Regions from separate parts of the Enterococcus sp. DIV0210g genome, predicted to be linked through region 4. Evidence: predicted binding sites of a transcription regulator. Region 4 holds the regulator's gene; each other region holds the start of a gene.
What was found. Region 4 encodes LexA, which represses DNA repair genes until DNA is damaged. Its sites were predicted from a motif close to CNAACANNTGTTNG; they were not measured.

Region 1: the regulator LexA is predicted to act here: its motif matches at 2,134-2,147, upstream of uvrB (excinuclease ABC subunit UvrB).
Region 2: the regulator LexA is predicted to act here: its motif matches at 2,758-2,771, upstream of dinB (DNA polymerase IV).
Region 3: the regulator LexA is predicted to act here: its motif matches at 2,988-3,001, upstream of ruvA (Holliday junction branch migration protein RuvA).

Annotation. Positions count from the first base shown of each region.
Region 1 covers NZ_CP187903.1:1,433,741-1,437,927, reverse strand. The annotation lists gene IGI64_RS06970 (amino acid ABC transporter ATP-binding protein) at 1-478, opposite strand, end outside; gene IGI64_RS06965 (amino acid ABC transporter substrate-binding protein/permease) at 480-1,979, opposite strand; gene uvrB (excinuclease ABC subunit UvrB) at 2,347-4,187, shown strand, end outside.
Region 2 covers NZ_CP187903.1:759,106-763,292, reverse strand. The annotation lists gene nrdD (anaerobic ribonucleoside-triphosphate reductase) at 1-613, shown strand, start outside; gene nrdG (anaerobic ribonucleoside-triphosphate reductase activating protein) at 898-1,500, shown strand; gene dinB (DNA polymerase IV) at 1,621-2,730, opposite strand; gene rsmI (16S rRNA (cytidine(1402)-2'-O)-methyltransferase) at 2,885-3,754, opposite strand; gene IGI64_RS03745 (DNA replication initiation control protein YabA) at 3,874-4,187, opposite strand, start outside.
Region 3 covers NZ_CP187903.1:145,725-149,911, reverse strand. The annotation lists gene IGI64_RS00800 (hypothetical protein) at 1-170, opposite strand, end outside; partial or broken gene IGI64_RS00795 (low molecular weight protein-tyrosine-phosphatase) at 286-753, opposite strand; gene IGI64_RS00790 (TetR/AcrR family transcriptional regulator) at 767-1,333, opposite strand; gene ruvB (Holliday junction branch migration DNA helicase RuvB) at 1,350-2,354, opposite strand; gene ruvA (Holliday junction branch migration protein RuvA) at 2,365-2,967, opposite strand; gene IGI64_RS00775 (hypothetical protein) at 3,177-4,043, shown strand.
Region 4 covers NZ_CP187903.1:1,201,077-1,205,263, forward strand. The annotation lists gene recJ (single-stranded-DNA-specific exonuclease RecJ) at 1-932, shown strand, start outside; gene IGI64_RS05870 (adenine phosphoribosyltransferase) at 945-1,457, shown strand; gene IGI64_RS05875 (hypothetical protein) at 1,736-1,954, opposite strand; gene lexA (transcriptional repressor LexA) at 2,101-2,724, opposite strand; gene IGI64_RS05885 (DUF896 family protein) at 2,871-3,110, shown strand; gene tkt (transketolase) at 3,220-4,187, shown strand, end outside.

The DNA.
Region 1 (4,187 bases), 230 kb from region 4:
TATCAGGGTTCATCGCAAGTGCGCGAGCGATAGCGACACGCTGTTTTTGTCCCCCAGACAAGTTATCAGGATACATGTCTTTTTTATCGGCTAAGCCAACTGTTTCCAGTAATTTGACAGCCATTTGTTCTGCTTCAGCACGTGGTGTCTTTTTAAGATCCATAGGTGCTAAGATGATGTTTTCTAAAACAGACAGGTGAGGGAAGAGATTGAAGTGTTGGAACACCATTCCGATATGCTGTCTTGTTAAGTTGATGTCTGTGTTTTTGTCCATCAAGTGGGCGCCGTCGATGATGATATCGCCGGAAGAAGGTTCTTCCAAGCGGTTCAAGCAGCGTAAAAAGGTACTTTTTCCAGAACCAGAAGGACCGATGACGCAAATAACATCGCCTTCGTTGATTGAAGTATTGATGTCGTTTAATACAGTGTTCTCTCCGTATTTTTTTACAAGATGTTCGACTAAGATTTTTTCAGCCATGTTATTTCACCTTCTTTTCTAAAACTTTTGCTAATTTCGTCAATGCTGTGATCAAAATCAAATACATCACTGCGATGATCAAGTAAACATACGTACTTTGTGTTGTTCTTGCGACGATGATTCTTCCTGCTTGAAGCAATTCGACCACACCGATTGCTGAGATGATCGTTGTATCTTTCAATGAGATAACGAATTGGTTAACAAATGAAGGAAGCATGATTTTTGTTGCTTGCGGTAAAATGATTTTTTGCATCGTCCGATTATAAGAAAGTCCTAAACTTCTGGAAGCTTCCATTTGTCCGACTGGCACGGCTTTGATACCGCCTCGGACGATTTCAGCGATATAGGCGCTGGCATTTAGTGTCAATGTGATGATTCCGGCAGTAAAGTCTGGAATAGTAAAACCGACGATTCCTGGCAATCCGAAGAAAATAAAGAAAGCAAGTACCATCATCGGGATACCACGAATCACGTCAACGTAAATAGTAGCTAATGTACGCAATGCACGGACAGGTGATACGCTGAATAAACCGAAAATCACACCGATCACGATTGCTAAAGCAAAGGAAACGATCGAAAGGACGATTGTTTGCCATAAACCATTTAATAGCGCGCGATAGTTATTTTTGATCAAGCCGATAATCGACGACTCATCTGGCTGATCTTCGTTTTGAGCTGGGCTGTCGTCCGTGCTGATGTAGCGGTTGATGATTTCATCATAAGCGCCTGTGCGTTTTAATTCTTTCAAACCTTCATTGAACATTTGAAGCAGTTCAGGATTTTGACCTTTTTTGACAGCGAACGCATATTGTCCGCCAGATTCTTTTGCGATAGGGGTAGCAATTTCTTGCCCTTGTTTGATTGCGTAACCGATCACGGGATAATCATCCATCAATGCGTCGATAGCGCCCACTCGCAAGCTATCGTAAAGCTGATCAGCTGCATCGAAGAATTTGACGTTGAAGCCGTATTTATCTGCATTTGCTGTTAAGAAATCTGCACTTTCTGTACCAACTTTTGCACCGACTGTTTTTCCATCGAGATCTTCATAAGACTTAACGGAAGTATCGTCTTTTTTGACACCGATTTGAATCCCGCTGTCGAAGTAAGGGTCAGAGAAATCATAGCTTTTCTTTCTTTCGTCAGTGACCGTCATTCCGGCGATCATTCCGTCTGCTTGACCAGATTCTAACGCTTGGAGCGCTGCTGAGAAACCGCGGAAGTCCATTTGGATATTGAATCCTTGGAGTTTTGCGATTTCTTCCATCAAGTCAACATCGATTCCTACATATTCGCCTTGCGCATTCTGAAATTCGAAAGGTGCGAAAGCAGAGTCGCTGGCGATGACATATTTATCTTTTTTAGGCTCGATTTGTTTCATCGTCTCGCCTGCGGCTGAACTTGCCGTTGTATTTTCCGCTTGTGCCGGGCTGCTGAAAGCAAATGTCACAAGTCCTGTCATTATGAAAATCAATGAGTAAAACAAATGGTTCCTTTTCATAATTAACCTCCTAATATTTCCAATATTTTATTATTATAGGGGATACTCTGTTGAATAGACAAGTTTCTTTAAACGAAAAAAGAAAAAAGTTCTCAGAATGTTACATTTGATGTCACAAAACATAACATAAGTATATAAGAGTACAAAGAACTGGCGAAAGTATGTTCGGTGTGGTATAATTTGATATAAATGCCATGACTGAAAACTACTTGTTCAGCTGGCTTCTATAATAGTAGAAAAGTGCGCAGTTTTTGCGGGGAGAAGAACGGAAGATGGAAGAAATGATCATTTTTCGTTTTTTCGTCCGTGGTCTTTGCGACATAGACTTGTCTGCTCAAAGCTTGATAAACGATAAGGAGGATGCAGGATGATCGAGAGAGATACCTCCCGACAATTTGAATTAGTTTCGAAGTACCAGCCATCTGGCGATCAGCCGCAAGCCATTGCGCAATTGGTCGAAGGCATCGAAGAGAAAAAGAAAGCGCAGATTTTGTTAGGTGCGACCGGTACGGGGAAAACGTACACGATTTCAAATGTTATCAAAGAAGTAAATAAACCGACATTGATTATTGCTCATAATAAGACACTCGCAGGACAATTATATGGAGAATTTAAAGAATTCTTTCCTAATAATGCCGTCGAATACTTTGTTTCTTATTATGATTATTATCAGCCAGAAGCGTATGTGCCTTCTAGCGATACGTATATCGAAAAAGATTCAAGTATCAATGATGAAATCGATAAACTGCGACATTCAGCTACAAGTTCATTACTAGAACGAAATGATGTGATTGTTGTTGCCTCTGTTTCGTGTATCTTTGGTTTGGGCTCGCCGATGGAATATCAAAAGAAAGTTGTTTCCATTCGAAAAGGAGCAGAACTTGATCGAAGCCAATTGATCCGCGATCTAGTCAATATCCAATTTGAACGAAATGACATCGATTTCCAACGAGGACGTTTCCGTGTACGAGGAGATGTGGTGGAGATTTTCCCTGCTTCTCGCGATGAGCGTGCGTTGCGTGTTGAATTTTTTGGCGATGAAGTGGAACGTATCCGTGAAGTAGATGCGTTAACAGGGGAAGTGTTAGGTGAAACAGAACATGTAGCGATTTTCCCGGCAACTCACTTTGTTACAGATGAGAACAACATGGAACATGCTGTAGCTAATATCAAAGCAGAGCTGGAGATGCGTTTGAAGATTTTGCGCAGCGAAGAGAAATTATTGGAAGCACAGCGTTTAGAACAACGGACCAATTATGATATAGAAATGATGTTGGAAATGGGTTATACCTCTGGGATCGAAAACTATTCTCGTCATATGGATGGTCGAAAAGAAGGAGAGCCGCCGTATACATTGCTGGACTTCTTCCCGGAAGATTATCTGCTTGTCGTGGATGAATCCCATGTGACGATGCCGCAGATCCGCGGAATGTACAATGGCGACCGCGCACGAAAACAAATGCTTGTCGATTACGGGTTCCGTTTGCCGTCTGCACTAGATAACCGTCCGCTGCGTTTGGAAGAGTTTGAACAGCATGTCAATCAAATCATTTATGTCTCAGCGACACCGGGTGATTATGAGAACACTCAAACAGATACAGTGATCCAACAAATCATTCGACCAACAGGATTGTTAGATCCAATCATCGAGGTACGTCCGATCATGGGACAAATCGATGACTTGGTAGGTGAAATCAACGACCGTATCGAAAAAAATCAGCGTGTATTTGTCACGACTTTGACGAAAAAAATGTCTGAAGACTTGACTGATTACTTCAAAGAATTAGGAATCAAAGTCAAATATCTCCACAGTGATATCAAAACGTTAGAACGGACAGAGATCATTCGTGATCTGCGTTTAGGAGAATTCGACGTTTTAGTAGGGATCAACTTGCTTCGTGAAGGATTGGATGTTCCTGAGGTATCGTTAGTTGCGATTTTAGATGCCGACAAAGAAGGATTTTTGCGAAGTGAGCGTTCCTTAGTCCAAACAATTGGCCGGGCTGCCCGAAATTCAGAAGGTAAAGTAATCATGTATGCCGACAGAATGACTGATTCAATGCGCTTGGCGATGGAAGAAACTTCAAGACGTCGTGCCATCCAAGAAAAATACAATGAAGAACATGGAATCGTTCCGAAAACGATTATCAAAGAAATCCGTGATTTGATCTCGATCACCAAAGAGGCGGATAAAGAAACAGATACCTC
Region 2 (4,187 bases), 440 kb from region 4:
CGGCGGTGAATGGGAAAAGAATCCTGAAGCGAAAGAATTTACTTTAGATATTTTAAGAGAATTGAAAGCAAAAGCAGACGCGTGGGGAAATGAATACGGCTACCATTTCAGTGTATATTCTACACCTAGTGAAAGCTTAACAGATCGCTTCTGCCGCTTGGATACTGAAAAATTCGGTGTAATCGAAAATATTACAGATAAAGAATATTATACAAATAGTTTCCATTATGATGTACGAAAAAATCCAACACCATTTGAAAAACTAGACTTTGAAAAAGATTATCCGCAATATTGTTCTGGCGGATTCATCCATTATTGCGAGTATCCTGTCCTTCAGCAAAATCCAAAAGCACTAGAAGCTGTATGGGATTATGCTTATGATAAAGTCGGTTATCTTGGAACAAATACACCAATCGATCACTGCTACGCTTGCGGCTTTGAAGGAGACTTCACTCCAACAGAACGCGGCTTTGAATGCCCGCAATGCGGAAACCACGATCCTAAAACATGTGATGTTGTGAAACGAACATGCGGCTATCTGGGAAATCCGCAAGCAAGACCAATGGTGCATGGCCGCCATAAAGAGATATCGTCACGAGTGAAGCATATGTAAGAGGTTGTGAGCAAAGCGGTATGACTTGAGCAATAAGACTCTTTTGCAAAATGAAATGGTTCTTCACATTTTATTTTGCAAAAGCTTATTGCCGAAAGTCAGCTTTGTGAACACCGTTTAGGTAGAGGTTGTGAGCAGCATGATCTGCTTCAAGAATTAAGAATGACCAATTGGAAATAGCTTTTCATATTTTTAATTTGTCAGACTTAATTCCGCAGAAGCAATGTTGCGAACACATAGATCTCTGCTGTTTCGTTTTATCAAACAAGGAAAGAAGTTTTTTTATGAGGAATCCAAAACCCAAAGAATGGCTTGCCGAAGAATATAGCCAAGACTACATTGCCGATTATAAAGCGTTCAACTTTGTCGATGGCGAAGGTGTCCGAAATAGTTTATATGTCAGCGGCTGCTTGTTTGCTTGTGAAGGTTGTTTCAACAAAGCGGCACAAAATTTTCGGTATGGACAGCCGTTCACCCCTGAATTAGAAGAACGGATCATTGAAGATCTTCGCCACGATTATGTCCAAGGACTTACATTATTAGGCGGCGAGCCATTTTTGAATACAAATGTTGCTTTGCGTGTGGTAAAACGTATCCGCGAAGAATTTGGCCACACGAAAGATATCTGGTCATGGAGCGGTTATACTTTTGAAGAATTGATGGTTGATTCCGAGGATAAGAAAGAACTGTTATCCTTGATCGATATTTTAGTTGACGGACGTTTTGATATCACAAAAAAGAACTTGCAACTTCAATTTCGCGGAAGCAGCAATCAGCGGATCATCGATGTCCCCCGTTCATTAGCTGAAAATAAAGCCGTTATTTGGTCAAAATGCAAAGATGCAGATACAGAATATGAAACCATCAAAAAACAAGAATTAATATAAAATCTGCAGAAACCATGTCAAAAAGACCGACACTTATTTAGTGTCGGTCTTTTTGATGTCTGGATTTAGAATCGAATTCTGCAGAAAAACACCGCGTCTTTTTTGCTGGCGCGATGTTTTTTAGTGTTCCCATAATGGCAGCACGATATTCTCATAGGTCATTGGATCAAGATTCGTCAATGTGATGCCTAGGAGTCGAATCCCTTTTTCGACGCCCAGGACTTCTTCCCAGATCAAGCTTGCTTGATAAAACAGCTCTTCTTTTTTATGGACATATTCTGGCAAAGTCACGCGTTTTGTGACTGTCGAATAATCAGTATAACGAACTTTCAATACCACAGTTTTGCCGTGTTTTTGGACTCTTTTCAATGAATTTTCGACTTTTTCAGCTAATTGCCGCAACTGTGCCAGTACTTCTTCTTCGGTCCGTAATGGCTGTCCATACGTGTGTTCTTTTCCGACTGATTTCCGCTCTCTGCTGACGGTTACTGGAGAATCATGGATGCCTCGAACTTTTCGATAAAGAGAATAGCCCATTTTCCCAAAAAGCTGGATCATTTCCATTTCGCTTCGCTCATAGAGATCTTGTCCATTAAAAATCCCTAATTCGTGCATCCGAGGAACAGTTTTCTTTCCTACTCCGTGAAATTTTTCAATCGGCAGACTCTTTAAAAAAACTTGCGCATCGTTGGGCGTAACAACGGTGATTCCTTGGGGTTTTTGATAGTCCGAAGCAAGTTTCGCCAAAAATTTATTGTAGCTTACACCAGCTGAGCATGTCAGCTGGACTGCTTCCCAGATATCAGCTTGGATCATTCGTGCAATCTTGATCGCGGATTTGCAGTTGATTTTATTGACTGTGACATCCAGATAAGCTTCATCGATACTGACAGGCTCCACTACATCTGTATAGCGATGAAAGATTTCGCGGACGATTTGAGAAATCTCGCGGTATTTTTCATAATCTCCTGGTTTGAAGATTGCTTGAGGGCACAGCTCAAATGCTTTTTGCGCACTCATTGCCGAATGGATCCCGTATTTTCGTGCAGCGTAATTTGCTGTAGTCACTACGCCCCGTCCGCCTGTATCACTTGGATGTCGAGCAATGACTAAAGGAAATCCTTTTAAACTAGGATCATCTCTTTCTTCAACTGAAGCAAAAAACGCATCCATATCGATATGGATGATTTTTCTTGACGTATCATTACGTAACGGAAATCGCAGTTCCATCTTCCCCACCTCACTGTTCATTATATAAGAACATTTGTTCCTTTACAATTATTAATCGTTTGTTTTTCTAAGTTTAAGAAAAAGCCAATGAACAAAGGAGAAAAAAAGGTTGCGGCCTATGCCGCAACCTTCTTAACTGATGACTTTTACCAAATCACTCTGCATCTAATTCGTGGAACTGACGATACACTTCTTGTTTTTTTATCCCATTTTTTACAGCTACTTCTTTGATTGCTGCATTGGTTTTCATACCTTCTGCAATGCGTTCTTCTACTTGCTCTTTCAATGTTTTATCTGTGACTTCAACGGCTTCTTCTTCTGTATTTCCAGAAACCATTAAACAGCATTCCCCTTTTACGGGCGTTTCTTCTAAATAAGCTAGTAGTTCTTCAACGGATCCGCGCAAATATTCTTCATGGATTTTCGTCAATTCACGACACAAAACAACTTGCCGATTTCCAAACACAGCTAGAAAATTTTCCAATGTACTTGTCAAACGATAAGGAGATTCATAGAAAATCAATGTCTCTTCATGCTCTTTTAGTTGTGTCAAAGCAAGCTGCTGTTCTTTTTTCTTTCTTGGCAAGAAACCATAAAACAAAAAAGGCTGCGGTGAAAGCCCCGAAGCGACTAATGCGGTCATTCCAGCAGTTGGTCCAGGCAGCGAAACAACAGGAATATCTTGTTCAATACAAGCTGTCACTAGTTCATGGCCAGGGTCACTAATCGAAGGCATGCCTGCATCGCTGACTTGTGCGATCGATTTTCCATCTTGCAAAAATTCCAGCAATTGAGGAATCCGTTCTTTGTAGTTATGTTCATGCAAACTTTTTTGCGGTGTCTGGATCTCAAAATGATTGAGCAGCTTTTGTGTGTTTCGTGTATCTTCGCTGGCGATCAGGTCCGCGTCTTTCAGCGTTTGGACACTGCGGAAGCTCATATCTTCTAAATTACCAATTGGGGTCGGAACAAGGTAAAGAGTGCCGGTCTCGTACTGTCCCTTGAAGCTTTTTTGTTTTTTCATTTCTTCCTCCATCAAAAAGAGGCTGGACAAAACTCTCGCCTTGTTCCAGCCTTTTTATATCCTGCATAATTCATTTATACAGAAATCCGTTTTGTTTAATGAACAATTTCTCTTTTTTATTAGCGTCCGCTCTCACGATAGATTACTTCTAAGCAAAAAGCACAAGGCTCATCATTTTCTCTGCGGGAACCGTAGAGATCATAACAAACATGGAATCCTTCTTCATAGATTTTCTCTAAATTCATCCTTGATTTAGATAATTCTTGTTTGACCCGTTCTGCAGGTGCTTCCGCTACTTGATTCAATTCTCTGATGTGTTCGCGCAGACGCTGGTTTTCCATTTCAAGAGTCGTATTTTTTTCCACGATCTCATGCAATGCATTTTTCATTTCGACTAATTCTGTTAACGTATTCCGCAGCTCTGATTCTAATT
Region 3 (4,187 bases), 1.1 Mb from region 4:
ACTAAACTGTTTTGTGCTGCAGCTTTTTGTAATTTAAGAGCAAATTCTTTTCGCAACCGTACCTTCTCAGCCTTCATTTCCGTGTCATTCACAAAAGAGTCAAAAAGATAGGACGTATGAGTAACTAACTTTGTAAGTTTTTTCATTGGCGACTTTTTATTTTCATCCATCGAATGCACTTCCTCCTTTAGCTAAGAAACTAGTGTAATTAAGTTCATTTTACCCAAATAAATAGGAAAAAACAAGAAAATGAATTCCCTTAACATGAATATGAGACAATCAACTTTACTGGTTATTTTCTGTCCATATTGGCCACCAATAGTCCAACCCTTCGTTCAACAAGCGGTGTGTCTCATCGAAATCATGCGTGTAATAGGGATCTGGCACGCCTTTGCCCTGTTTCTCTGGAACGATATCCAAGAATAAACGGATTTTATGCTCCGCGTCTTCTGGTGCCAATTCTTTCAACTCATCCACGTTCGATTGATCCATTCCAATGATCCAATCATACTTCTTAAAATCATCTTGGCGGATTTGACGAGCCCGCATATTCTCAAAAGAAATATTTTCTTGGCGGAAGATTTGCTACGTTCCTGGATGTGGTCGATTGCCCACTTCATAAGAACTTGTGGCTGCAGAGTCGACAAAAAAACGATCTTCCTGATTTGCCTGCTGGATCTTCTTTTGCAGCAGCCCTTCAGCCATTGGTGAGCGGCAGATATTCCCTAAACAAACAAATAAGATTTTTGTCATTTCGTCTTCCTCCTTATTCTTCTTTTTCATATAAACGATACGAGTACAATTCTGTATCCTTTGCTAAGCGAAACAGCTGCATCGCGATTTCCATCGGCGTTTCTTTGTATCCTTCAGAAATCCAATGAATCAGTACCCCGCTGCATCCATAAGAGAAAAAACGGGCATAAAACAATTTATCTGTTTTGGATAATTGCTTTTCTTCATCCATTTGCTCAAAAAGTTTGATAAATGATAACTGGATCACTTTTGTAAATTCATTTTGCAGGATTTCTTGATCCGCTTCTACCGTATTTTGATAAAATTCTTTATTGGCTGCGATGGATTTCAGCATTTTCAGTGCCTGTTCCTCCCAGTTATCTAAAGAAATCAGCTGACTGTCAAGAAAACGCAAAGCATCCTCTTGATAAATCCAGCGCAACAGGTCATATTTATCCGAAAAATGGTAATAAAATGTCTGACGATTGACTTCTGCTTTTTGCGCAATCTGCTGAACGCTGATTTTATGAAAAGACTGCTGTCTGCATAAGTCGATCAAAGACTCTTTTAGAAGGTACTTTGTTCGATTTCCCTCACTCATTTTCTTCCCTCACTTATTACATCGTTTGATATTCATAGCCAAAGTGTTCATAAGCATAGGCGGTCGCGATTCTTCCACGCGGTGTCCGCTTCAAAAAGCCTTTTTGGATAAGGAATGGTTCATACATGTCCTCGACGGTCTCTCTTTCTTCACCGATATTGACTGACAATGTACTTAAACCTACTGGACCGCCGCCGTAAAGTTCGATCATCGTCTTCAATAGTTTCTGATCGACATAATCCAGACCTGCATGATCAACTTGCAGAAGCGTCAGTGCTTGATCGGCAATCGCTTCGTCAATCACCCCATTTGCCTGAACCTGGGCAAAATCACGGACACGTTTCAATAAGCGGTTAGCAATCCTTGGCGTACCTCTGGATCGGCGTGCAATCTCTATCGCCCCTGACTCAATGATTTCCGTCTGAAAAATATCTGCTGAACGGATCACGATTTCTTCCAAATCTGTCTCGCTGTAATATTCCATATGAGAAATAATACCAAAACGATCTCTCAACGGTGCAGAAAGCATACCAGCTCTGGTCGTCGCTCCAATCAGTGTAAAAGGAGGCAATGGGAAATGAACAGGGTGTGCTGCAGGGCCTTGGCCTACCATGATATCGACATAAAAGTCTTCCATTGCAGAATAAAGCATCTCTTCTGCTACTCGAGGGAGTCGGTGGATCTCATCGATAAACAAGACATCTCCTGCTTCAAGTTCATTCAAAATCGCCACAAGATCGCCAGGCCGTTCGATTGCCGGTCCGCTGGTCGTACGTATATTTACGTTCATCTCATTGGAAATAACCATCGCCATTGTGGTTTTACCTAATCCAGGCGGTCCATAAAGCAAGACGTGATCAAGTGGTTCTTCGCGGCTTTTTGCTGCTTCGATATAAATCTGCAGTTCTTTTTTGACTTTGTCTTGTCCGATATATTGCGTCAAAAATTGCGGACGGAGGGACTTTTCCAAACTACGTTCATTATCACCGGATTCCGGAGATAAAAGATATTCATCTGTCATGCCGTACCTCCTATTTTTTCATCATTAATTTCAATGCTTGACGCAGATATTCATCTGTTGTCAAATTGTCCAATTCTTTCAACTGTTTCTCAGCTCGTTTGATTTCTTTGTCACTGTAGCCTAATGCTTTCAAGGCTTCCATTGCTTCTGAAAGTGCTACAGTATCTTCGGCCTCCGCATGATCAAACAAGTTCACTGGCAGAGCTCCCCCTAGTTCGCCAAGCTTGCCTTTCAAATCTAAAATCATCTGCTGCGCTGTTTTCTTTCCGACTCCAGGGAATTTCGTCAAATAAGTGACGTCTCCTGTTTCCATCGCTTGGATCAATCCAGCATGGTCATCGCTCGCCATGATTGCCAGCGCGCTTTTAGGTCCGATACCGGAAACACTGACTAGTTTCAAGAAAAGCTGTTTCTCTTCAAGAGTGCCAAATCCATAGAGCGAATGGGTATCTTCTCGAATTACTTGATGCAGATAAATCATGATTTCTTGGTTTAATTTACTGCTGTAACGGTACGGATTTCCTAAAGCAATCTGATAGCCGATTCCTTGATTTTCAACGACAATATAATAAGGATTGATAAAAGTAACGATCCCTTTAAGATACTCATACATTTCTTTTCCTCTTTCTTTTCCACACATACGTTCCCTTTATTTTATCACAAGTGAGATGGTTGTGAAAGAGCAGTTTCTTTTCTGGATACGATTCTGAACTAATAAAAATAGCGTTCTCTTAACGAACTTTCATCTTTTCTTCCACGTATTTTTGGTATAATCAGAAAAACTTATTTCAAGATATGTTATCTATAAAGGAGGAGAAGAAAATGCGTCATACGAAAGGAATCATTTTAGGAGCGGCAGCGCTATTCCTAGCTGGAGCAGCTTATACTGTTCTAACAATACACAAAGAAAAAGAAGAAGCATCACGCCCATCTACATATACATACACGAAAAAAAGCGAAACTGAAGAAAAGAACAGCGAGATAACTGTTACACCTGTATCTGTCGATAACGAAATCACGACAAAACAAGAAGCTGTTTACCGCATGATCAACGCCATTGACTACTATCACAGTATCGATGTTCAATTTACTTATGTAGTAAAAACAGGCGAATCAGCTAAGTCCATTCATCTTTCTGCGGTAAACATGCCAGATAACCACTTAACGCAAATCGAGACAAATACCGATGAATCAGGTCAAGATATCGTACTTTACGAAAACGGATCGATCTATTCAGAAAAGTACAGTCAAATAAACCATAACCCTAGTCAAATGCATCAATCTAAATCAGCGAGTGACCCGGAAAACAGTCAGGCTATGACTTTAGCGGAAAGTGTCACTGTTGAAGCAGATGGCACAAAATCCTATAACGCACGGCAAGATTTAAATCATTTCACCACTGCAAAAATCGTAGCTTTGCCGTCTGAACTTGCACTTAGAATTTTAGAAGATTCCTCACTTTATGAACTGACCGGCACTGAACTGATTTGCGGACGTAACACCATTGTTATAGAAGGTACTTTTTCTGGTGACAATCAGACAATCTATCAAGGCGACCATTTCAAATTGAATGTGGATGCTAAAACAGGTGTGTTATTAGGTATGAGCGTGACTCAAAATGAACAAGAAAAAGAGTATGTCAAAGTGGAATCTGTGGCATTTGATCAAGTACCGGCTGCATTTCAATAAAAAAACCAACCAGCTATTCAAGGTATGAGAAATAGCTGGCTGTTTTTTTTCGTTAGTTCTTTTTTTATAAAAATCATAGAATCCAGCTGCTCGATACCTTAAAAAAATCAATCCATTATTTTTTTCTTTGGACTTCCTTTTGTT
Region 4 (4,187 bases):
CGAAAGATGTCTCTGTTCCTTTTATTGAAGAACTGCGGGTCATGGCGCCATTTGGAACGGACAATCCGCTGCCTAACTTTCTATTTGAAGATGTAGGCACGAGCAATGTCAAACAAATCGGCGCAAACCAAAAACATTTGAAGTTGTCGCTGACCGATGGTGAAGATCAGCTGGATGCTGTGGCATTTGGTTTTGGCAACCAGCTTTCTGAGCTTTCCAGTGATACTGTGAGTGTGGTCGGTCAACTTTCGATCAACGAATGGAATGGCCGAAAAAAACCGCAGTTAATGGTAACGGATTATGCAGTTGCAGGAATCCAATTATTTGATTGGCGGCCAAAGCGATTCTGGAAACAAAAAAAACTGGCAGAAACTGCTTTGTATTTGGTGTTTGATTCTCGCAGCAAAAAACAACTAGATGAAACTGTCCAACAGCAGAGCATTCTTTTTGAGAATTTAGAACAGATCAAACAGCAAATCGATGAGCAGCAGCCGGAATCATTAGTTGTAGCGGATTGTCCAGCTGATTTGGCAGATCTAAAAGAGGTTGCTGATTACGGTGATTTCAGCCGTATCTATTTTTTAGGTATTACTGAAGATGAAGCCTATTTGAACGGAGTCGGCTCTAGAGAACAATACGCACGTTTATTCAAATTTATCCAAGCTCAGGACAAAGTCGATGTTCGACATAAAACAGGTGCGGTCGCACAATATTTGAAAATACCGCAAAAATTATTAGTTTTTATGATCCAAGTATTTGCTGAACTTGGGTTTGTCACGATTCAAGACGGCATCATGCAAAAAGTTGCTGACCCGGTAAACCATCCGTTGACGGACAGTGAGAACTATCAGCAACGTTTGAAAAAAATAAAAATAGAGGAATTTCTGCTTTTAAGCGATGTTCCAGCCATTAAAGAATGGCTGACAAAATAGGAGGAACCAACTGTGGATTTAAAAAATTATATTGCAAGTATTCCTGATTACCCATCAGAAGGCATCACATTCCGAGACATCTCGCCTTTGATGGCTGATGGAGAAGCGTATCGTGAAGCAACCAAGCAAATCGTCAATTATGCCCAAGAAAAACGTATCGACATGGTAGTAGGGCCGGAAGCACGCGGATTTATCGTCGGCTGCCCTGTAGCGTATGAACTAGGGGTCGGCTTTGCTCCAGTACGTAAAAAAGGAAAATTGCCTCGCGAAACCATTGAAGTGACGTATGATCTGGAATATGGTACAGATACATTGACTCTTCATAAAGATGCAATCACGCCTGGTCAACGCGTTTTGATCTGCGATGATTTATTGGCAACAGGCGGTACGATCAAAGCAACTATCGAATTGATCGAAAAATTAGGCGGTATCGTCGTAGGTTGTGCTTTCTTGATTGAATTAAATGATTTACACGGTCGCGATAAAATCGACGGTTATGACATCATCGCATTGATGGATTACTAGAAATCAGAAGATAGTGTTTAGAAGATAGAAAAAGAACCTGGAACATTATTACGTTTCAGGTTCTTTTTGTGATGAACAGATTCTTTCATCACAGGTAAAAGATCAGCGTTGCTCATTAGGGGGGAACAAGCTGGATCTTGGTACAAAAAATCAATAGGCGGGAAACATCCACATGGTTGAAATGAGAACAGTATCATCCGTTGCTTCTTTCTGGGGAGTTGGTATCCAGCAAAGAAGAGGACAGCAGATCTCCCTGATGAAAAAACTATGCTTTTTTATCAGGATTGCCTGGATCTGTAGTAAGGTTCGTTGTAAAAAGATTCTTCATTGTTCTTTCGCCGTTCGATTTGGCGATATTTCTTTTCATCCCATAACATAAACCATAAAGTGAACAAAGGCGCGAAAACTAAAAGTGCTGTTTGAATACCAAAATTACCAATCAAAATACCTAAGAATAAAACCAACAATATAAATCCAAAACGTCTCATTGCTTTCATCGATAATCACCTCATTCATTTATACGAACAAACGTTTGTATAAACAGTATACGAATGTTTGTTCGGTTTGTAAAGAGGAAATACGAAAAAAGATTTGAACAATCATCGATCGTCCAAATCTCTCAAGGGTTTCACCGTATTTTTTTTTAAAAAATATGACTTCTATATAAACCTACAACAAGCCCCAAAATAGACACTTCATCTAAAATAATAGGGTCCAGCAAATCATTTTCGGGTTGTAAACGGAAGTGATCTTCTTCTTTGTAGAATCTCTTACATGTTGCTTCGTCTTCTGCTGTCATAGCAATCACGATGTCGCCATTATTGGCACTTTCTTGTTTGCGGACGATCACATGGTCCCCATCCAAAATACCGGCATTGATCATACTTTCCCCGCGGATCGTCAACATGAATAATGTACCATCTTCAGAAGAAAGATTCGGCGGGATAGGGAAGAAGTCTGACGCTTCTTCAACGGCTAAGATCGGTTCGCCAGCAGTAACGACTCCTAACATAGGGATCGTTGTTGGTTGGATACCGATTTTGTCAAGACCAGCAGTGGTCAATTCGATTGCTCTTGGTTTCGTTGGGTCGCGTTGGATCAACCCTTTTTTTTCTAATCTGGCCAAATGACCATGGACGGTCGAAGTAGAAGAAAGGTGAACTGCCTCACCAATTTCTCTGACTGTAGGCGGATACCCTTTTTGTGCTACCTGTTCGTGGATATATTTCAGCACTTCGATTTGTCTTGTTTCTGTTTGTCGGGCCACATGGTACACCTTCTTTCGCTTGATATCCCAAGTTTACCATAGAAAAGTAGCAGTTTCAAACAAATGTTCGCATTTTATTGAACAGAACTAGTTGTTTTTTTTGTCATTTTTATATAATATGTAGAGGAACAAAAGGAGGGGTTGTAATGTTATCACCCGAAAAATTAGCACGTATCAGCGTACTTGGCCGCAAAAAGAAAGCTGGCAAGCTGACAAGTGAAGAAGAAGAAGAGCAAAAAGAATTACGAGAAGAATACCTTAAGGCTTTTCGTGCAGGGATGCGTCATCATATCGAAGGAATAAAAGTTGTTGATCCTGAAGGTACAGATGTCACACCAGAAAAATTGAAGCAAATCCAAAAAGAAAAAGGGCTGCATGGCAGATAGTTTCTTTTTAGGTAAAAAATACTAAAAAAGATTGATTTCCATTCCTATATCCGTTAGAATAAGAATGAGGTTAATAAAAGTAAAAAAAACCTAAAATGGAGGGGTTATTTTGTTCGACAAGATTGATCAACTAGGTGTGAACACGCTTCGTACATTGAGTATCGAGGCAGTACAAAAAGCAAACTCTGGACATCCAGGATTGCCAATGGGCGCAGCTCCGATGGCTTATGCTTTATGGACGAAACATCTAAAAGTAAATCCAAAAACTTCAAGAAACTGGGCTGACCGCGATCGTTTCGTATTATCTGCCGGCCATGGATCAGCATTGCTTTACAGCTTGCTGCATTTGTCAGGCTACCAAGTAGGGATCGAAGACTTGAAGCAGTTCCGTCAATGGGGATCTAAAACGCCAGGACATCCTGAAGTCCATCATACAGACGGTGTTGAAGCAACGACTGGACCATTAGGACAAGGAATCGCGATGGCTGTTGGTATGGCGATGGCAGAAGCACACTTGAGCGCAACTTATAATAAAGAAAACTTCGATATCGTCGATCATCACACTTACGCTTTATGCGGAGACGGCGACTTGATGGAAGGTGTTTCTCAAGAGGCAGCTTCAATGGCTGGACACATGAAATTAGGCAAATTGGTCGTATTATACGATTCAAATGATATTTCATTAGACGGTCCAACTTCAAAAGCTTTCACTGAAAATGTCGGTGCACGTTTTGAAGCATACGGATGGCAACATATCTTAGTCAAAGACGGCAACGATCTTGAAGCCATTTCAAAAGCAATCGAAGAAGCTAAAGCTGAAACAGAAAAACCAACATTGATCGAAGTGAAAACAGTCATCGGATACGGTGCACCAAAAGAAGGAACTTCTTCTGTCCATGGCGCACCAATCGGCGAAGACGGTATCCGTTCAGCAAAAGAAGTTTACGGTTGGGAATATCCTGATTTTACCGTTCCTGAAGAAGTAGCAGAACGTTTCCGTCAAACAATGATCGAAGACGGTGAAAAAGCAGAAACAGCATGGCAGGAAAAATTCGAAAATTACCGCAATGCGCATCC